One region of the Blautia sp. 1001283B150304_161114_C9 genome, then DNA from elsewhere that is predicted to be linked to it. Evidence: riboswitches for the same ligand, from Rfam matches in the RefSeq annotation. Region 1 holds a riboswitch; each other region holds the start of a gene.
The links. A riboswitch is a leader RNA that binds a small molecule or an ion and turns the genes downstream of it on or off. The one in region 1 is predicted to bind cobalamin.

Region 1 (5,125 bases):
AAAGTCACCTTTCAGACAGTTCTTAAGCCATCTGGTATACTGCACCAGAAACGGATCATTCAGACCAAGTTCCTCGCGTGTCTCCTGAACCATTTCTTCAGTAGGCATTACACCGGTTGCCGTGTACATGTTTCGTACAGGGTCACCTGGTGACATAAAGGTCAGTGCAAATGTAATAAAGCTGATACCGATCAATACGATCACAATCTGTAATAAACGCTTGATTATTTGCTTTTTACTCAAAAAAGACACCTCTTTTTATTTCTGTTTGTAACTATTCAGTAACTTCACAATTCGCAGACTTTTCTTATTCTGCAGGAGTAATTTCTGTTGACAGCCAGTAGTAATCTGCTGTATGGATATGTGCAGAACCAACTTTCTTACTGTAGATCATAGATGAGTTGTAGTATCCATCAATCAGAACCGCTGCATCATCTACCAGAATCTGCTGCATCTGGAAGATCAGATCTTTTCTCTTTTCCGGATCCATTTCACCTTTTAATTCTTCATATAACTTGTCATAGTCCGGGTTGGAGTATGCGCAGTAGCTGGTATCAGTTGCCCAGTTAGCCATATATGCCAGAGGATCTCCGGTACCAACAGTGATCCAGTTATTGTTATTAAAGTCATAATCCAGTGCTGCAAGTTTACTCCACTGATCATCTGAGCTTCCGTATTCAGGAACAACACCAATACCGATTTCTGCAAGATACTGTGCCTGAGCATCTGCAAAGTCATTCAGAAGACGGTTTTCATAAGAAATATATCTGAGGTTGATATTCTGACCATCCAGTTCACGGATTCCATCTCCGTCTGTATCAACGATTCCTGCATCATCCAGAATCTGTTTTGCTTTTTCCGGATCATAGGTATATGGATTTTCCAGTTTGTCATAGTCATAGTTCAGAGTAGAAGGCAGTACGGAGAATCCTGGTGTATAAAGTCCACCGATTGTTCTGGAATTACAGATTGTATCATTATCAATTGCCATCAGGATTGCCTGACGAAGTGTTTTGTTTCCAAGAACACCATCAAAGTTCATCCATGCAAATCCGCAGCGTACACCGGATGCAATATCAACAGTAAAGTCATCACTGTCCTGGAAATCCTGAATATCTGCTACATTTGTGATATTCTCAACCAAGTCTACCTGACCACTCTGGAGAGCCATTGTTTTTGCGGAGTTATCTCCCATGAACAGCAGATTGATCTTATCGTATGGAACATCTTCACGATAATACTCATTTGCAGCTAATGTATAACCAACACCTACACCATTGAATTCTTCAATCTTGTATGGACCTGTTCCAATAATTCCATTATCGTAGTTTTCAATATGTTCTACATCTGTGATTCCCATAGTTGGGTGGCAGAGCTGTCCTACAAGGTTTGCATATGGTTTGCTTGTTTTGATGTTAATAGTATTTGCATCATCATCTACAGTAACTTCTGCTTCAAATTCCAGATATTTCTCCGGTTTGGCAGATCCGGAAGGTCCTACCTCTTTCATGTGATCAAAATACTCTTTTACCTTTGTCGGAGTTAAATCACATCCGTCAGAGAATTTAATTCCGTCTTTCAGCTTGATCGTCCATTCTGTATGCTCGTCATTTACTTCATAACTCTCAGCAAGCCACGGGATAACTTCCATATTGTCATCGAATTTAAATAATGCTTCAGCAATACCATATCTCATAGCATTCCATCCACCGTTTTCATCATTTGCACTGTTTACACATCCATCTGTGTACATCTGACATCCGAAGTTTAAAACCTTCTCATCACCCTTCGCCTGTACAGTAACTCCCATTAATAATGCAACTGTTGTTGCCGCTGCTAACACAAGTAATTCTCTTTTTGTTTTTTTCATCCTTTACTTCCTTTCTTTTTTTGTTTCTTCGTTGTTTTTCTTCCTTCTCATACTGTCCATTCCTGTGATTTTGAACGAAAAAAAAGACAGATGCTCCCACATCCGTCACGAAATCTTACCATTAAAGAATCAAACATATATATGCAACACATGAAGTTGTAACTCTTAATCAGGATTTCTCGTCGTCCGCAAGAATCTCTTTTACCAGAAATAAGCAGGTCTCCTGACTTAAGCTTACCCATTTTCAGCACCTTCCCAGAAAAACATCTTCCAGTGGCATTCAGCTGAAAACCAACTATCACAGTGACGGGATCGTACCGGATTTACACCGGTTTCCCTTTTAATCAGACCAGCAGGACGCTTCTGCTGGTCTGAACTTATCTCTAAAATCATTAAATGACCGTATGAATACTCATTTATCATAACATACCATCATGTATACGTCAATTATTTTAGACTCTTATTTTCTATCTATTTTTCCGTAAATTTCCGGAATTTCTCAAAATTTGTTTCCGGTGTATAGGATTTCAGAACTTCCATCATGTCCTCTACACTATATGTATTATCATACATTCCAATAGATAACGCATACTGCTTATTAAACTCATCTACTGAATCCGCTGTCCAGAATGACTGCTGCAGCCGGAAAGCACTTCCATCTTCACGGTAATCTTCTGCAAAGCCTTCCAGAGCATTTTTCATGGCAACAAATGATGGTGCAACGATAGCACCGTATTTTCCTACAAGATAGTCGATTCTTTCCTTGCCGTTATATCCCTTTTTATTAAACATTTCGTATGTATCTTCTGTAAAACAGTCAATGGAACCCAACAATACATCTGTACTGTTCTCTTCTTCATAAGCATCAATTATCTTGATAAAATCACTTGCGCTCACTACACTCAGAATAACATTATACTCTCCTGTATTCAGCGAATCAGCCAGCTTTTCATCCAGGTGATCTTTTGGATACCCCGGAACCAGAGTAATCTTAATGTCACTGCCTGTTTCAATTTCTTCAGTATCCTGCGTATTCACCAGTTCTTCTACAGACTTCTCATATGACAGGCCATATGCTTCCTGAAGCTTATTCAGAATACCAATCGTTCTCAGACGATGCATCTCATTACCGATAGCAGATCCTCCACATGCTATTATGTAATGATTCTGGTTATTCTGATCCTCTGAAACAAAATACTCCGCCATATTGGCAGCCGCATCCATTTCTGTTTCAACAGATGTTCCTATTGTTCCCAGAAAATAAGGATTATCCTTTACTTTCTCATACATTTCATCACTGATCGTTCCTGAGCCACGTACATAATACATACCATATTCTTCACATACCGGAAGAACTTCTTCAAGATCTGAGGAAAGGAAAGAAATAATTCCCTTTACATTTCTTTCATGAAGCTCGTTGATAAAGCTGATTTCTTCTTCTGCTGTACTTATACTGGAAGAATATAAAAACTCGACATCAAAAGCCATGCCGACATAATTTTCAAAATAATTTCTAAATGCTCTTACTTCTGCATCATTCAGATTATATACGGACACTCCTATTGTCATTTTTCCGTCCTGATTTGTTGTATCACTCTGAGTATCGGCTGCCATAACTGAAATACTGGTGCAGGTGAGCAGCATAATCATTGTCAATATAAAACTTATTATCTTTTTCATTCCTTTTTTACCTTTCTATCGTATTTGTATAAAAGTTCAAGTTTTCTTTTCTCACATCCTTTCCTGAAATAAAAAAGATTCTTTTCTTAAAATGTATTTTAGGTATAAAAATAAAGCCTTTCTTATACACCGTAAGAAATAACCTTTTTTCCAATGCAAGCAGGTCTCCTGACTTAAGTTCATCGCATTTTATCGTCTTCCCGCCTCTTCAGCAGTGACGTATATGATAAAAAGCTCCCTTTTACAGTGGCGGGACCGTACCGGACTTGCACCGGTTTCCCTTTTAATTCCATATTACTGGAAACATGCATTATTTTTATAATATGATATCAGGGGCTAAAAGTCAAAAACTATTTTTACTCCGCGCTAAGGCTTTTCCCCAACTTCATTATATTTTTATTATATAATTCCATTTGGTTAACGTCAATAATTTACATCTAATATTTATATGTTTTTTTATTCACTTTTACTATGGTCTTGAATATTCAGATTCCAGTATCTATTCCATAATAAGGGTCTCTTTGCAGCACTACCTTCTCTTGTGGCATTTCTTTGTTTATGCTAAAATATTTTTACTACTATAAATGAGCAAGTTCGTGATTTTGCATAAAAGAAAGACACCTCGATTCCGTGTGTTGTATAATGAAAGTGCCTAAACAAACATTTGCAACATTTACGAAAGAAGGTGTCTCTCGCAAATACTATACATCATTCCGCATTCATATACAACCAGCTTAAGAAATTAAATTTATGCAAATTTTATTCGAACCGGGTGATAAACCACCTTATAAGTATCCTGATCAGCATTTTCATTTCAGGATATCATGGAAAAACCACGGATTTTGCTAAAAACAGTTCCTGTCACAGAACTACGATTGCACATTTCCTTAATTCAGGGAAATGGGATGATTCTCTACTTTCAGATACGTTAAAACGTTCTGTTATAGAGATTATTTATTCAGAAGCAGCACGCACCGGAAAGCCTGTTTTCTGCATTGTAGACGATACGATAGCTTCAAAGACAAAGCCTTCGTCACAGGCTCTGCATCCGATTGAAGATGCGTACTTTCACCAATCCCATTTAAAGGGGAAACAGGACTACGGACATCAGGCAGTAGCTGTTATGCTTTCCTGTAACGGCATTGTCCTGAACTATGCTTTTGTAATGTACAATAAATCAATTTCCAAGATTGATATTGTACAAAATATTGCAAAGGAACTGCCTGTTCCACCAGTAATGTCTTATTTCCTTTGTGACTGCTGGTATGTTTCTGAAAAAATAATCAATACTTTTGTACAGAAAGGGTTCCATACCATTGGTGCTTTGAAAACAAACCGTCTGCTGTATCCATCAGGAATGAAAAAGAAACTCAGTGAACTGGCTGCTGAACGATCCACAACACATAAAGGATTTGACCTCGTCACAGTCAAAAAACGCAACTATTATGTGTACCGGTATGAGGGAAACCTCAGCGGCATAGAAAATGCAGTTGTTCTTTTAAGCTATCCTGAAAAAGCATTTGGTAATCCTAAAGCACTACGTGCTTTCATTAGCACAAATGTATCCTTATCTAC
Region 2 (5,125 bases), on a different contig from region 1:
TATAACCGGCATTTGCTTCCACACCAAAACTGATATAACTGATTCCACTGTTAGTAATCACTACCGAATACCTGCTCCCCTGCTTCAGCATTACTTCCGGTACAGTAACTGTCTGCACCCCTGCCACTGGCTGTTCAACTTCACAGGGCTGCGTATACGCAGCAGTTCCACTTTCCGGATCTGAAAGATCTGTAAGATCTGTATATACCTGTATTTTATATGAAGCATTATCATTCATGGTAACTACATTGATTTCTCCCAGAGCCTCTTCGTTTCCATTCCCTGCCTTCGTTTCATAAACAACTGATACTGACTGTCCAGGCTGTACTTTTATAGAAGAAATAGCTGAAGAACCATCATAAAAATAGTTATTATTATATTTCTGATCAGAAACAGTCACTGCCTCTGCACTTACAAGATTACTGATATTGGGATCCTGATAGGAAAGATAGTAATATCCCCCATCTCCCTTGTTCTCTCCCCAACTGTTTTTTATGATCCAGGCACCATCTGATGTCACATTGGAAACAGGCAGGAAATTATTCTTTGAATAATTATCATCCCATCCTACGACTGTTACAATATGATTAATCACAGTCGAACTCGATTTTCCAACAGGATAACAATATGCAGCCGTATCTGGATTTGCATAATTATCTTTCATATAAAGCATTATGGATACTGCATGATCATTCAGCAGCATTTCCTTCATACGTTCCTCACTGTATTTGGAAAAAGATGCATTTTTCAGATATGCCACAGAATTATAAGCCTTACTCTCCGGAATCTGTACACTCAGATTCTGCTGATGCAAAGAATCCGTAGGAAACGGCACATCATCTTCTGTAGTCATTCCCGACCAGGTGCTGAGATAGATAGCCGCCAGATAATCATTGCCTCCTATCTCATGATAATCTCCCAGTACCGAGTTCACATCATCGGGAGTATTTTCCAACGGATCATTCTGTCTGTTTGAAAAAAAGTATGATAAGTGTTCCTCTGACAGATCATAAGTTCCTTTATTCTGTGCCAGAAGTGAAGTTTCCATAATTGCCGCCATCCCAAAAGCCCAGCAGGTTCCAAATGGATTCTGATTTTTTACAGAAGTAACCAGTCCTTCTTTTCTGGAATCATAGGAGGATGGAAATGCTGTTTCTCTGCTTCCATATGCAGCGTAAACTGATGTCAGATCACTCTCTACTTCAGGTCCCGGATCTATCGGTTTTAAATTTTTAAAAGGTTCTAACTCTTCTTTTCTTTCCTCTTCTGTCAACGGACGACCTTTGATATATCGAATTCCATCTGTATTTTCTTCCGTTGCTTCTCCATCCTGGAACTCCTGTTTTGCATCATCGCTTCCGAACAGTTCTGCATCAGATTCCGTATCTGTTCCAAATTCATCTGCCTGTGAACTTTGAAATTCTTTCAGATCTGATGTATTTTCTTCTGTCTCTCTGTTGACTCCGGATCCAAACATTTCCTGACCCGCAACGGGTACCGATGTACAAACCATTGCATAAGCCAGAAAAACTGACAATGCGCGTATCGCTGTATTTCTTTTTTTCATGTAGTAGTTAACTCCCTTGCGTAAATATAATATTATTATATCAGTATCTTTTTTGTTTTTCAACCATGATCAATGACAAAAACCGTCGGAAAACAGTAAATTTTCCCTGTTTTCCGACGGCTCTATGTAGAAATGCAGAGCTCTGCCGACAAGAAAATGTCGCCAGGAAAAGACGTCAAATGCCTGTGATGCATTTTCTTCTGTGCATGTGAAAAGTGTGGAAAATGTGTGTGAAATGCTTTATATACTAACTCAGAACAGACTTGAAAATCTTACAGACTCTTCTCTTTTGCTATCCTTATTCTAGCAGAACAAGCATTGTATTACAATGAAAATCGTTCTTTCTTATTTGTGCTAATCTGACACATTGTTACTGTTCACTCCGTTCTAAGCAGCAACGCATTCTCCTCTTATTTGCTGATACTTTCCTTTGCTCTTTTCATCATATCAGCCAGTTCCTGGTATTTTCCTGTGACATATCCATAGTTTTTTCGCTTATGCGGAAGCATACAGTTTGTGCAGTCTTTAATTCCCTTTTCCGTATACCGGAAATTCCCACCGCATTTCTCACCCAGGGCATATAGCGGGCAATAACAGAACAGACAGTTAAAATCATCCGGATCTGCATTCTTATGACACGGAAAAAATTCACATTTCTTATGGCTGAAATAAGAATATTCTTTCCCTTCCCAATAAGGTTTCTCCATTGCTACCTCTCCTCTCCTGTTGCAAGTTTTTATCTTTCCAGAATAATTCCGTTTTCTCAGTCTCCATCAATCCCACCCATCAGAGGACAGAGGACGAAATAAAAAAAATACTCTAATAAATTATCAATTTCTCTTCACATAACAAAGCATTGAAAATTCATTACAGTATTTTTCACAGATCATACATTTAAAATTAATAAGAGGGAGCGATGCTACCCCGGGGTAGAAAAAAATCCGTTCATGAGTGCGCGGAGGGAACGAATAAATCCGAAGTAGTATCGCCTGCCATTTAATCATGTATAATTCATAAAGAACAGGCGCATTCCATAAAAAATGTCTGCCTTCGATAAAAGCAGACAACACTCCGAAGCTGCGGATTCAACGGAGTTGGTTGTTACACTTTACACGGAAGTTTAACCTCGCCATACCAAGCAGGTTTCCTGGCTCCAGGCTCATCGCTCCTCTCTCCTTCTCATGCTATGGCACAATGGACATTCTGAGATTTGCTCCTCTGTTACAGTGACCGGATCGCTCAGGTTTCTCACCTGATTCCCTCTTTCTGTACTGCTCTTTCTCACAGTATCAGCACTTAATATGTTCTGTATGGAATTATACTGTCATTATAATAACACCCTGCAACAAGCTTGTCAACTATTTATCAATATATTTTTCAATATTCCACACCTTCCGGCAGCGGATCCCATTCATTCAGACCAAGACTCTGTCTGAATTTTGCTTCTTCCAGACTCAGCTTTGGAACATCCTCATTCAAAAACGCTCTCAGCTCATCAATCCCCTCTCCGGTCACATTGTTTACCAGAAAAATTCTTTCACATCCTGCATTCAGCATCCACTGACGCACCATTGGAACATTCGCATAAGGAGAATCTATTTTCGTAATGATTCCTATCAGTGGTCTCAGAATAAATGCATTACTGCCATAGCCAAACAAACTGAAAGGTTCATCTGCTGACTGTACCATTGCCACCACATCTGCTTCAAAAGAAAAACAGGCCAGCCCTACGCTGAAATGCTTGGACTCTGCATACTCTCCCGGCGAATCAATGGTATCATCATCCGTATTCGTATACTGCGTTTTTACATAATGAAGTTTTTCGCCTTTTAATGCCTGCGTTAATGAAGTCTTACCTGCTTCACTTCTGCCCATCAGAAATATTTTCTTCATATTTAATGTCTGTCCCTTTCACTTCTCTCAGCTATTCCGGCAATTACATAAGCACCATCGGTACAGAATAACTGACTTTTCGTATGTTTTAACTTTTGTGAACTGCACAAGTCTTAAAGCCAAGCACCTCTCTAAAAAATTTCACCACTTCTTCCACTGCAGTCTGAACTTCCGTCAGACCTCCCGTAAGGATCAATGATCCGCTGAAGCGATCCATGAAACCAATCTCCACATTTGCACTTTTCACTGCAATATCAGCAGCTACAACCACTGCTTCCCATGGGGTAAAACGAATCATTCCGATTGCTTCTCCTGTGTGGTCTTCTCCCTCATGGACTCCAATATGCAGACCAAGATTCTGATAAATACAGCTCTGTGAAGGATTGATCACATGCGCTAGGCACACTTCCTTTCCCGGAACCCTTACCCTGGTCATACGCAGCTTTTTTCCCTTTAGTTTCTCATAATCCTGGTTATAAAGCTTTTCCAGTAATTCTCTGGTTGTCATCCCTGCCATCCCAACACTTCCTATCTTTTGGTAATCTTGCAGACTACATAACCCAGAGTGTCTCTGAAATAATCCACAACCTCAGTCATCGCTGACATTACATCGGAAATCTCTCCCGTAATGATCAGTGTGCCTGTAAATCGATCTGCAAATCCCAGATAAACATTTCCGCTTTTTACCGCAATATCAGATGCGATCACTGCAGATTCAGGCGGTGTCATATTCATAATTCCGATTGCAGATGAACGGTAATCCACCTGCGGATTCAGTCCAAGCTTCTGGTATATGACCGGAGCCGGCCCTCCCATTACATGTGCAAAAGTAATCTCCTTGCCAGCAACTGTTTCCTGTACAATTCTTATGTGTTCTACATGGTCATTTGCCATTTATCATTCCTCGCTTTCACTATTCAACTATAATCCGGATAATTCATGAGAATATTCTTTCCCACTGATGTCTCCAAAAACAGATTTAAAATTTTATATGTATCTCTTCAATTACATAAACTGTACTATCCATCCAATTTTATGTCAAGGTAAAATCCACCTGAAAATCGGTAAAATATTATACATGGTTACGGTTCACTCCGTTCACAGCAACACGCTTCGCGATGCATAGAATTTATGCTAATCGCATAAATTCGCACGGTATGTCTCGGAATTTTGGCATATTCATGCCAAAACACCTCGCGGAATAATGGTAACTTATACATAAAGAAAAGGAGCATCAGCCCCCTTAGCGATGCTCCTTTTCAACCCCTATAAATTTAATTATTTATACTTATTTAATTATACCAGTCTTCTTACAGAAACAATTGTTCTGTACGCTGCGTTATCACTGATCTTAATTCCATCTACAGAGTTCGATGCATGAACGATACGTCCATTCCCCATATAGATTGCAACGTGTCCACCGTAGCAGATTAAATCACCCGGCTGTGCATCAGCATAAGATACTTCTGTACCGGCATTCTGCTGTTCATAAGAAGTTCTCGGAAGACTTACTCCGAAGTTTGCATATACACTCTGTGTAAATCCTGAACAGTCAGCTCCACCTGTAAGGCTTGTACCGCCCCATACATATGGATTGCCAACAAACTGTGTTGCAAAGTCTACTACAGAAGATCCTGATCCTGAACCTGAAGATGAAGAACTATC
Region 3 (5,125 bases), on a different contig from region 1:
TCACCCTTGGATGCATCTGTTTCTTTATTATCTGTATTTTCTGAATCAGCATCTTTTGCAGTGGTTTCTTCTTTATCAGTGGTTTCTTCTGTTGCCGTATCAGTATCTGTCTTTGCAGCAACCGGGCTTGTACCGATCAGAGTAGCTGAAATAGTAAGTGCTGACATTAATAATGTAAATGAACGTTTCTTCATGATTATTTCTTCTCCCTTATCTTCATATTTTTTATAGTTTTTTCTATCGTGCTGTTCAACCCATCTGCTGCAGAGCAACAGGCTTTTGAACAGGTGATGGCAAATATATTATAGTAATTCCAGAAAATAATGCAATTAAGACAGTTCCTCTGGATCTTTCTCAGATGTGCGCACGTTACTGTGAACGGAATGAACAGAAACGTGCGAACTGTTTGCAGTATTTTATGGAATTGCTATGACTTCTTTTTTTCTTATCATATAATATATCTGCCCGGAAACTTTTGCAAGTCCTCCGGGCAGTTTATCTTGTTTGAACAATATTTTTTATTCAGCATCAGCCTCTGCAGTATCAGCTGTTGTCTCAGCTGCGTCATCTGCCTGTGCATCGTCTGCACTGTCATCTGCTGCTTCGGCATCAGTATCTTCTGCCGCTGCATCGTCAGATGCTCCAAGAGAATCAATTGCTGCTTTTGTATGAGCCACATACAGATCTTCTACTGCTGCAATTCTTCCAAGACCTGCGATCTGGCAGTCAACACTGTCGAAATCACCGGATGCTTCAAACTGAGATTTCCAGGAATCTGCATCATCACCGGCCATATCATTGTTAGCGTGGTCTCCGGCAACGACCATCAGAGGACGAAGGATCACATTCTTGAATCCTGCTTCTTTTACTTTCTCGATAACCTTGTCACATGCTGTGTCTTCCGGTTCTCCCTCTACAGTTCCGATGAAAGCGTTTGTGAATCCAAGATCATCCATCTGTGTCTGCATCTGGTCATAGGTTACATTAGCTGTATGGGATGTACCATGTCCCATGAATACAAATGCTGTGCCTGCATCTGCTGCTGCTTTCATATCATCAAATCCAGCTTCCTTGCAAGCTTCATCTGTGATTGCCTGAGCAACTGCTTTCTTGTCATCATTGATCACTGTAGCGTCATCACCAACTTCACCGAGCATTGGCTCTGCAATTGCAACAGATTCAAATTTGTCTTTGTATCCATCAATTGCCTCTGTCATTTCATCATATTCTGCACCATGCATCAGATGTGTCGGCTGTACAACAAGATTCTTAACACCGTTAGCTACTGCACGGTCAAGAGCCTGCTGCATATTATCGATTACTTCATCATCTCTTGCCTGTACATGGTTGATGATAATCTGTGCTGTAAATGCACGTCTTACTGACCAGTCCGGATATGCTTTTGCAAGGGCATCCTCGATTCCTTTGATATCCTCTGCACGGCTGTCGTTGAAGGATGTACCAAAACTTACTACAAGAAGTTCATTCTCACCAATCTCATCCTGGTTACGAGGATCATCTTTGGAAGCATCACCTGTGTCACGTCCAAAGTATTCAGGGCTTGCTTCTTCACCTGTTACCAGTTCTTTCTGAGCATCTGTAAGTTTGTCCCATGCTTCTTTTGCTGCTTTGCAGTCTTCGTCAGTTGTGTCTGTTCTTTCCTGAACATAAATCTTATCGATCAGGGCACCAACTTCGTCTGCGGCTTTCTGATCATCATCAGAAGCTTCTGTTGTATCATCAGATGCTTCCTCTGTATCTGCTGCATCTGCATCGTCTGCAGCTGCTTCTGTGTCATCTGCAGCCTCTTCTGTTGCTGCATCATCAGATGCAAAAGCAACTGTACCTGTTGCTGCTGTCATGGAACAGGTCATGGATACTGCCAGTAATAAGGCTAACATGGATTTTCTTTTCATTTCGTTTTTCCTCTTTTATTTCTCGTATTTCCGGACAATTGTATGCACAAAAAAGGCAGCTGCATATTCTGCAGCTACCGCCTTCCCATAAATACATGGTTTATATGTACCAGATATATCTGTAATTTCCGATTCTGTCTGATTCATTTAATAAAAGAGCTATGTATCGTTATGAGAATACAGGTTCTGTATACCGCAGACCTTAAATTCTACGCCAAGGCAGTTCTCCTGACTTCGATCATCGCTGTTTCTCCCTTCCCGGTTTCCCAGTGGTTTCTGAAAAACAGCTCCCATACACAGTGACGGTATCGCTCCGGATTCTCACCGGATTCTCTTTTGCGCATCAAGTACGATGCAACCTTTGCGTTATAACATTGCACATATTCAATTCGGATATTCTTTTTTTATCACATTTTACCAAAAATGTCAATACAATTCGTGTATATTTTCCTTTAATGTTTGGCATTAGTGTTACTGTTCACTCCGTTCACAGTAACGTAGCCAAAATTCATTCCAGATTGCCTGCGGCAATGGAATTTTGGCTTGTATGTATATTATCGCGTTATTCATCACACTTCTGTCAGGGCTTTGAAAAAACAGGTTCTGTTTCCGGTATGGCAGGCTGCACCGATCTGCTCTACTTTAGCAAGGATCGTATCATTGTCACAATCCAGTGTAAGGGATTTTACAAACTGGAGATGTCCGGATGTGAGTCCCTTCGTCCAGAGTTCATTGCGGCTTCTGCTCCAGTAAGTCATTTTACCTGTTTCAAGAGTGGTATTAAATGCTTCTTCATTCATATACGCCAGCATCAGTACTTCGTTTGTCTGATAATCCTGAGCTATGACAGGTACCATTCCATCACTGTTTAATTTAAAATCAGACCATGCGATGCTGCTTTTTAAATTCACTGTATTTTCCATTTTCTGTCTCCATATAATTTTGTTGATTGATATTTTCGTAAATCTTCAGAATTTACAGACTGCCCTTGGTAGACAGAACATCTGTGATCCTTGGATCATAGGATGTGGCTGCGTCCAGTGCTTTGGCAAAACTTTTGAACATTGCTTCTGCTACATGGTGATTATTCCCACCTGCCAGAACCTTGATATGAAGATTCATGCCACAGGCATAGGAAATGGCATAGAAAAATTCTTTCACCATTTCTGTGGACATGTCACCAATCCTGTCTGTGGTAAACTCTGCATCCCATACAAAGTAAGGTCTTCCGGACAGATCGATCGCACAGAGCACCAGGGATTCATCCATAGGAAGGATGCAGCTTCCATAGCGCTTAATCCCCTTTTTGTCACCAATTGCTTCTTTTAATGCTGTTCCCAGAACAATTCCTGTATCCTCAATGGTGTGATGATCATCCACCTGAAGATCTCCATGGACTCTGACACTGAGGTCAAAAAGTCCATGACGGGTAAATCCATCCAGCATATGGTCAAAAAATCCCACACCTGTCTCAATATCAGAGTATCCGGTTCCATCCAGATTTATTTTTAATTTGATTTCTGTTTCTTTTGTATTTCTTTCTGCTGAGGCTTCTCTTGCCATGGTTAAGTCCTCTCTGTCTTACTTATTTTCAAACACTCTGAATCCATGTTTTTCTGTGCAAACTACAGTTTACATTATAGCAGATTTCAGATTCAAAGCCTTACCATTATTCGTTATCTTCATCCCCAAAACGAACTGCAATAGAATTTGCATGTGCAGTAAGCTGCTCAGAAGTTGCAAACTGGATGATATCTTTGTGGATGTTACGCAGCGCAGATTTTGAGTAATATACAATACTTGATTTCTTGATAAAATCATCTACGGAAAGGGCTGAGAAGAATTTGGCAGTTCCGTTTGTAGGAAGCACATGGTTCGGACCTGCAAAATAATCTCCCAGTGGCTCGGAGCTGTACTCTCCGATAAAGATCGCACCTGCATTCTTCACTTTCATCATATCTTCAAAAGGATTGGCTGTCACGATTTCCATATGTTCCGGAGCGATTTCATTGGCCGCCTCAATCGCTTCGTCCATATCCTCTGCAATCAGAATGTAGCCAAAGTTATCAAGAGATTTCTGAATGATTTCTTTTCTGGAAAGAACCTCCACGAAACCTTTTACTTCTTCATCTACTTTCTTCGCAAATTCCTCACTTGTAGTGATCAGGATAGCACATGCCAGTTCATCATGCTCTGCCTGGGAAAGAAGGTCTGCTGCCACAAAATGCGGATTAGCTGTCTCATCTGCAAGAACAAGGATCTCACTCGGTCCTGCAATGGAGTCAATGCTTACATAGCCATATACTGCTTTCTTTGCAAGAGCTACGAAAATGTTTCCGGGACCTACGATCTTGTCTACCTTCGGAATACTCTCTGTTCCGAAAGCAAGGGCACCGATTGCCTGTGCACCACCCACCTTATAAATCTCATCTGCTCCTGCTTCTTTGGCTGCTACCAGTGTGGAAGCGCATACTTTGCCATCCTTTCCGGGCGGTGTTGTCATAACAATATGCGGGACTCCTGCCACTTTCGCAGGTACAATATTCATCAGTACAGAAGACGGATAAACTGCTTTTCCACCGGGTACATAAACACCCACACGATTTAACGGTGTTACTTTCTGTCCAAGCATAGTTCCATCTGTTGTGCTTGTAAACCAGCTGTTCTGGATCTGTTTTTCATGATACTGACGGATATTGACCAGAGCTTTGCGGATCACTCCAAGAAGTGCAGGATCAATCTGCGCATAAGCCTCTTCAATTTCTGCATCTGTGACGCGGATAGTCTCTTTTGTCACATCAGCTTTGTCAAATTCTTTTGTATAGGCAAAAAGGGCTGCGTCCCCTTCATTTTTTACTTTATCAAGGATCTGAGCTACTGTGGATTCAAATTTTCCATAGTTATTCGGGCTTCTTTTCAGCAGATTCTCAAGAATATCCTTTGTTGATTCTTTTGTTAATTTTACTGTACGCATCTTTACATCTCCTCCTGAAGAACTCTTCTTAAGTCTTCAATAAGTTTACGGATTCTCTCATTTTCCATCTTCATGCTCACCTGATTGACTACCATTCTGGCAGACAGCGGGCAGACCTCTTCCAGCACCTTCAGTCCGTTTTCCTTCAGTGTACTTCCGGTCTCCACAATATCTACGATCACTTCAGACAGACCAACGATGGGTGCCAGTTCAATGGAACCGTTTAATTTGATCA
Region 4 (5,125 bases), on a different contig from region 1:
GGGATGAAGTGCTGAACATGCTGAGAGAATATATGGAAGAAAATGAAAGCAGTTCTATTCTGATCAGTTCACATATTTCATCAGATCTGGAGAGTCTTTGTGACGATTTTTATATGATCCATGCCGGAAAAATTATCCTTCATGAGGATACAGATGTACTGCTGTCGGATTATGCAGTTCTTAAAGTTGCAGAAGAAGAGTACGAAAAACTGGATCAGCAATACCTTATTAAGATCCGGAAAGAAGCTTATGGATACAGGTGTCTGACAAACCAGAAACAATTTTATATGGAAAATTACCCAGATGTTGTAATTGAGAATGGAAAGATTGATGATCTGGTAGTGATGATGGAGGAACAGGTATGAAGGGATTATTTGTAAAGGATATAGAACTGATGAAACAGCAGAAACAGTTTTTTATCCTGGTTGTTGTAATGGAAGTCATCCTGAATCTGGCAGGAAGCGGGAGTGTCAGTTTTGCTACAGGATATTTTACGATTGTCACAGCAATTTTTGCCATTACGACTATAAGTTATGATGAGTTTGATAATGGTCTTGCGTTTCTTATGACCTTGCCGGTTACCAGAAAACAGTATGTGGCGGAAAAATATCTGCTGGGAGCAGGGCTTACGGCTGTAGCGTGGGGAATTGCAACGATAACGGGAGTAATCTGCAAAGGTGTGGCAGAACTTCAGGGGTGTCTGAGTGAGACTATCATTGGCAGCCTGATATACATTCCACTGGCACTTCTTATGCTGGCGGTATCGCTCCCGCTTGTAATACATTTTGGAGCGGAAAAAGGACGTTATATTGCAATGGTCATGTGGGCTATTATATTTGCCGTAGTTTATATTCTGATAAAAACAATGGGACTTTCAGCAGACGCAGTCGATGCATGGCTGAATGGACTGAACTGGGGAATGGTATTGGCCGGAGTTGTATTATTTACAGTAATTGTATATATGGGGTCTTTTTGGATGGGTGTCCGGCTTATGGAGAAGAAAGAATTCTGATGTGTCTCGAATATGGTTGTAATTATAAAAGCAGTGTGCTAAAATTGCATCAGCGTAATTGAATAAGCTGTTAAGTGAACATTATCATATGCAGATTTTGTGTATGGTAATGTGAGAGGGAATCAGGTGAAATGCCTGAACGGTTGCGGCCACTGTATACAGAAAAAAAAGCGGGATTGTAATATGTCATTGCATAAATATGTGAGAAGGCGGAATCCGGCTGCCAGAGAGTATCTGGAAATATTTCTGATACAACATTCATGAACTGCTGAAGCATGGATGTTGTATCAGTTTTTATTTTATGGAAACTTTCTGTGATCTGTGAGTCAGGAAACCTGCCTGACAGCGTAAAGAAGGAGCTTCCGTAAAAAGTATCCGTTATTTTTATCACTTCTATTTTACTTTTTCTGAAGTCCCATCTTTTCGGTTACACGAACAGGTAAATAACATATACGAAAAGAGAGGAAGTCAAATGAAAAACAGGTATTTATCCACAAGAATCATGGCAATTATGATGGCAGCAGCTATGGCAGTTTCCGCAGCTCCGGCAGCTTTTGCAGCAGAGAGAGCAGACTCTGAGACAATCAAAGAGGACAATCAGCCGGCAGCAGATGCAGACTCTGATACACAGGAAGATGCAGACGCACAGGATTCATCAGATGCAGAAGGTACAAAGACAGAATATCCTCTGACCATCACAACCTATGATTATGATGGAAATGAAATCGAAACAACCTATGAAAAGGCACCGGAGAAAGTTCTTGCTGTATATCAGGGAAGCATTGAAACCATGCTTGCACTTGGTCTGGAAGACCGCCTGGTAGCTACAGCAGGTCTTGACAATGAAGTTCCGGATGAACTTAAAGATGCATTTTCAAAAACAAATTATCTTGATGAATTTACCCCATCCCTTGAGACTGTAACGATGTTGGAGCCAGACATGATCTTATCCTGGAGCTCCCTGTTTTCTGATAAAAATCTCGGAAATGTAACAGACTGGATCGACAAAGGCTGCAACACTTATTACAACACAAACACACGCCCTGACGGAGACAGAACTCTGGAAAATGAATTTACAGATATCTTAAATCTTGGAAAGATTTTTGATGTACAGGACAAAGCACAGGCAATCGTAGATGATGCAAAGGCAGTGATCGATAAAACTCTTGCAGCAACAGCAGATGTAGAAGAGAAACCAAGCGTAATGGTTCTGGAACCTCTTGGAGAAGATATCACAAACTATGGTGCAAAGAGCCTTGGTGGAGATATGGTAACACAGTTAGGTGCGACTCTGGCAAACCCGGATGCATCTACAGTTGGAAAAGAAGATATTATTGCAGCAAATCCTGACGTAATTTTCGTAGTATATATGCCATATGCAGGAGATGATTCAGAAACAGTTAAGAATGACCAGCTTGCAGTTATTCAGGATGACGAAGCACTTCAGAGTCTTGACGCTGTAAAGAACGGTCGTGTTTATCCGATCATGCTCAGCGAGATGTATGCAAGTGCAACACGTACACAGGATGGAATCGAAACATTTGCAAAAGGATTATATCCAGACGTTAATCTTGACTGATTGAGGAAAATACAGTGAAAGAACAGGTTTCACAGACAAAAAAAGGCAATGTGTTTAGAGCATCCATGTATGTGGCAGTCCTCATCGGGCTTGCCGGATTTCTTATTTTTTCCATACTTGCGGCGATTACTTTTGGTAATGCTGATCTGTCGCTGAAGGATGTGTACAGTGTCATTGTTTATAAATTATTTCATATAAAAAGTCTGTCTGCCTATGCAGAAGGTGCAATTCACGATGTTGTATGGCTGATCCGACTGCCCAGAGTCCTGCTGGCTCTGGCAGTTGGAATGGCTCTTTCTGTATGCGGCGTAGTAATGCAGGCAATCGTGCAGAACCCGCTGGCAGATCCTTATGTACTGGGTATTTCATCCGGTGCATCTCTTGGCGCAACGCTGGCAATCATGCTTGGAATTGGAAGCTTTCTTGGCGGAAATTCTGTCGGAGTTACTGCTTTTATTGGCGCAATGATTACCTCCTTTGCAGTTATTGCTATTGCAAATATGGGAGGAAAGGCAACATCAGCTAAGCTGATCCTTGCCGGAATGGCGGTCAGTGCGGTGTGCTCTGCTTTTTCAAATTTTGTTATTTACATTACGAATGACAAAAATGCAGCTACGGAAGTTATGAAATGGAGCATGGGAAGTCTTGCAGGGGCAAGCTGGGCCAGAGTAGGTGTGATGCTTCCGGTTACTCTGATATGTGTGGTCATCTTCTGGACGCAGTATCGAAACCTGAATCTGATGCTTTTGGGAGATGAAGTTTCTATCACACTTGGAACAGATTTACACAGATTGAGAACATTTTACCTGATCGTTGCTTCTGTAATGATTGGATTTGCAGTATATTGTGCTGGCGTGATTGGATTTGTAGGACTTGTGATTCCTCATGTAGTCAGGATTCTGTTTGGAACTGACCACAGAAGATTACTTCCACTGAGCGCACTTCTTGGCGCGTCTTTTCTGATCTGGTGTGATGTGGCATGTCGTGTAATCCTGAAGAATTCTGAGATGCCGATCGGTGTGCTGGTATCCATTATCGGTGCTCCATGCTTTATTTATCTGCTTGTGCGGAAATCCTATGGATTTGGAGGTAGTAAGTAATGAAAATCACTACAGAAGATATTCAGGTTGGATTTCACGCCAGACAGATACTGAAGGGAATTTCCATAGAGTCAAAGGATAAGGAACTGGTAGGGATCATCGGACCAAACGGAAGCGGAAAATCTACATTATTAAAATGCATCTACCGTATCCTGAAGCCAGATGCAGGTGCCGTTTATCTGGACGGCGAAGAACTCCATTCCATGAGCGTAAAAAGCTCCGCCAGAAAAATGGCAGTTGTGGCACAGCACAATTACTACAACTTTGATTTTACCGTACGGGAAGTTGTGTTGATGGGACGTGCCCCTCATAAGAAAGCATTGGAACGGGATAATGCAAAAGATTACCGGATTGTTGAAGAAGCACTGAAAACGGTACAGATGGATGCATTTGCGGATCGTACATTCTCTACGCTGTCAGGTGGAGAGCAACAGAGGGTTATTCTGGCAAGAGCACTTGCACAGCAGACGCCTGCACTGATTCTCGATGAGCCGACTAACCATCTGGATATCACGCATCAGATCATGCTGATGGAACTGGTAAAGAAACTTAACGTAACTGTAATATCAGCTATCCATGACCTGAATATTGCGGCGGCATACTGCGATAAGATTTATGTATTGAAAGATGGTGTGCTGGAAGGATATGGAACTCCACAGGAAGTACTCACTCCGGAGCTGATCAAAAGGATTTACCAGGTAGATTCGGAAGTGGTAAATGACAGCCGCGGGAAGATGCATATTTTATTTTTATAATATGATATCAGGGTCAAAAGGTCAGAAAGTCGTTCGTGCTTGCACGATAAGACTTTGGAGCTTGGGACTCGTCAAACATGAGAAAGTAGCAATTTACGTAGTAAATCAGAGGATTTCGAATGTTTGAGTATTGACAGGCCAGAGTCAGGAAAATTTTTGACTCTGGCCTGCTATATATGGAGGAAAAAGATGAATAAAATAGGAATTTTGACGTGTATTCATTCTAATAATGTATGCGCCAGAGTTGGATGCCTGGCAGCATTTCAGAACAGAACCGATTTCTTTCAGGATTATCCGGAAGATACCTGTCTGGCAGCAATGATGACCTGTAACGGATGCAAAGGCGCCAACCCGATAGAACCCATAGAAGACAAAGGAATCCTGGAAAAGATAGACAGACTGGTCAGCGAAAAGATCAGTGCCATCCACGTAGGTGTCTGTCGTCTCCCGGATGGAACGCATGAATGTCCAAGGATGACACAGATCTGCAATATGATAGAAGAACGTGGAATCAAAGTAGTCAGAGGGACACATAAGGAATAAAAAAGTTCCCATACGTTACTGTTCACTCCGTTCACAGTAACGTAGCCAAAATTCATTCCAGATTGCCTGCGGCAATGGAATTTTGGCTTGTATGTCTCGGGATTTTGGCATATTCATGCCAAAACACCTCGCGGAA

Region 2: linked by a shared signal. The riboswitch ahead of I4V44_RS04170 (cysteine-rich small domain-containing protein) and the one ahead of I4V44_RS10655 (ABC transporter substrate-binding protein) in region 1 are both predicted to bind cobalamin.
Region 3: linked by a shared signal. The riboswitch ahead of I4V44_RS12655 (sirohydrochlorin cobaltochelatase) and the one ahead of I4V44_RS10655 (ABC transporter substrate-binding protein) in region 1 are both predicted to bind cobalamin.
Region 4: linked by a shared signal. The riboswitch ahead of I4V44_RS12510 (ABC transporter substrate-binding protein) and the one ahead of I4V44_RS10655 (ABC transporter substrate-binding protein) in region 1 are both predicted to bind cobalamin.

Annotation. Positions count from the first base shown of each region.
Region 1 is NZ_JADPGO010000018.1:53,128-58,252, forward strand. It holds gene nikB (nickel ABC transporter permease) at 1-252, opposite strand, end outside; gene I4V44_RS10655 (ABC transporter substrate-binding protein) at 308-1,870, opposite strand; cobalamin riboswitch at 2,067-2,266, opposite strand; gene I4V44_RS10660 (hypothetical protein) at 2,342-3,550, opposite strand; cobalamin riboswitch at 3,692-3,874, opposite strand; gene I4V44_RS10665 (transposase) at 4,323-5,125, shown strand, end outside.
Region 2 is NZ_JADPGO010000005.1:92,437-97,561, forward strand. It holds gene I4V44_RS04165 (C1 family peptidase) at 1-1,567, opposite strand, end outside; gene I4V44_RS04170 (cysteine-rich small domain-containing protein) at 1,978-2,274, opposite strand; cobalamin riboswitch at 2,688-2,882, opposite strand; gene I4V44_RS04175 (EutP/PduV family microcompartment system protein) at 2,945-3,460, opposite strand; gene I4V44_RS04180 (BMC domain-containing protein) at 3,549-3,977, opposite strand; gene I4V44_RS04185 (BMC domain-containing protein) at 3,989-4,354, opposite strand; gene I4V44_RS04190 (C40 family peptidase) at 4,757-5,125, opposite strand, start outside.
Region 3 is NZ_JADPGO010000025.1:15,250-20,374, reverse strand. It holds gene I4V44_RS12660 (hypothetical protein) at 1-194, opposite strand, end outside; gene I4V44_RS12655 (sirohydrochlorin cobaltochelatase) at 519-1,916, opposite strand; cobalamin riboswitch at 2,118-2,294, opposite strand; partial or broken gene hisI (phosphoribosyl-AMP cyclohydrolase) at 2,492-2,806, opposite strand; gene hisB (imidazoleglycerol-phosphate dehydratase HisB) at 2,892-3,479, opposite strand; gene hisD (histidinol dehydrogenase) at 3,586-4,890, opposite strand; gene hisG (ATP phosphoribosyltransferase) at 4,893-5,125, opposite strand, start outside.
Region 4 is NZ_JADPGO010000024.1:42,710-47,834, reverse strand. It holds gene I4V44_RS12520 (ABC transporter ATP-binding protein) at 1-365, shown strand, start outside; gene I4V44_RS12515 (ABC-2 transporter permease) at 362-1,012, shown strand; cobalamin riboswitch at 1,100-1,369, shown strand; gene I4V44_RS12510 (ABC transporter substrate-binding protein) at 1,485-2,591, shown strand; gene I4V44_RS12505 (FecCD family ABC transporter permease) at 2,606-3,691, shown strand; gene I4V44_RS12500 (ABC transporter ATP-binding protein) at 3,691-4,446, shown strand; gene I4V44_RS12495 (CGGC domain-containing protein) at 4,636-4,989, shown strand.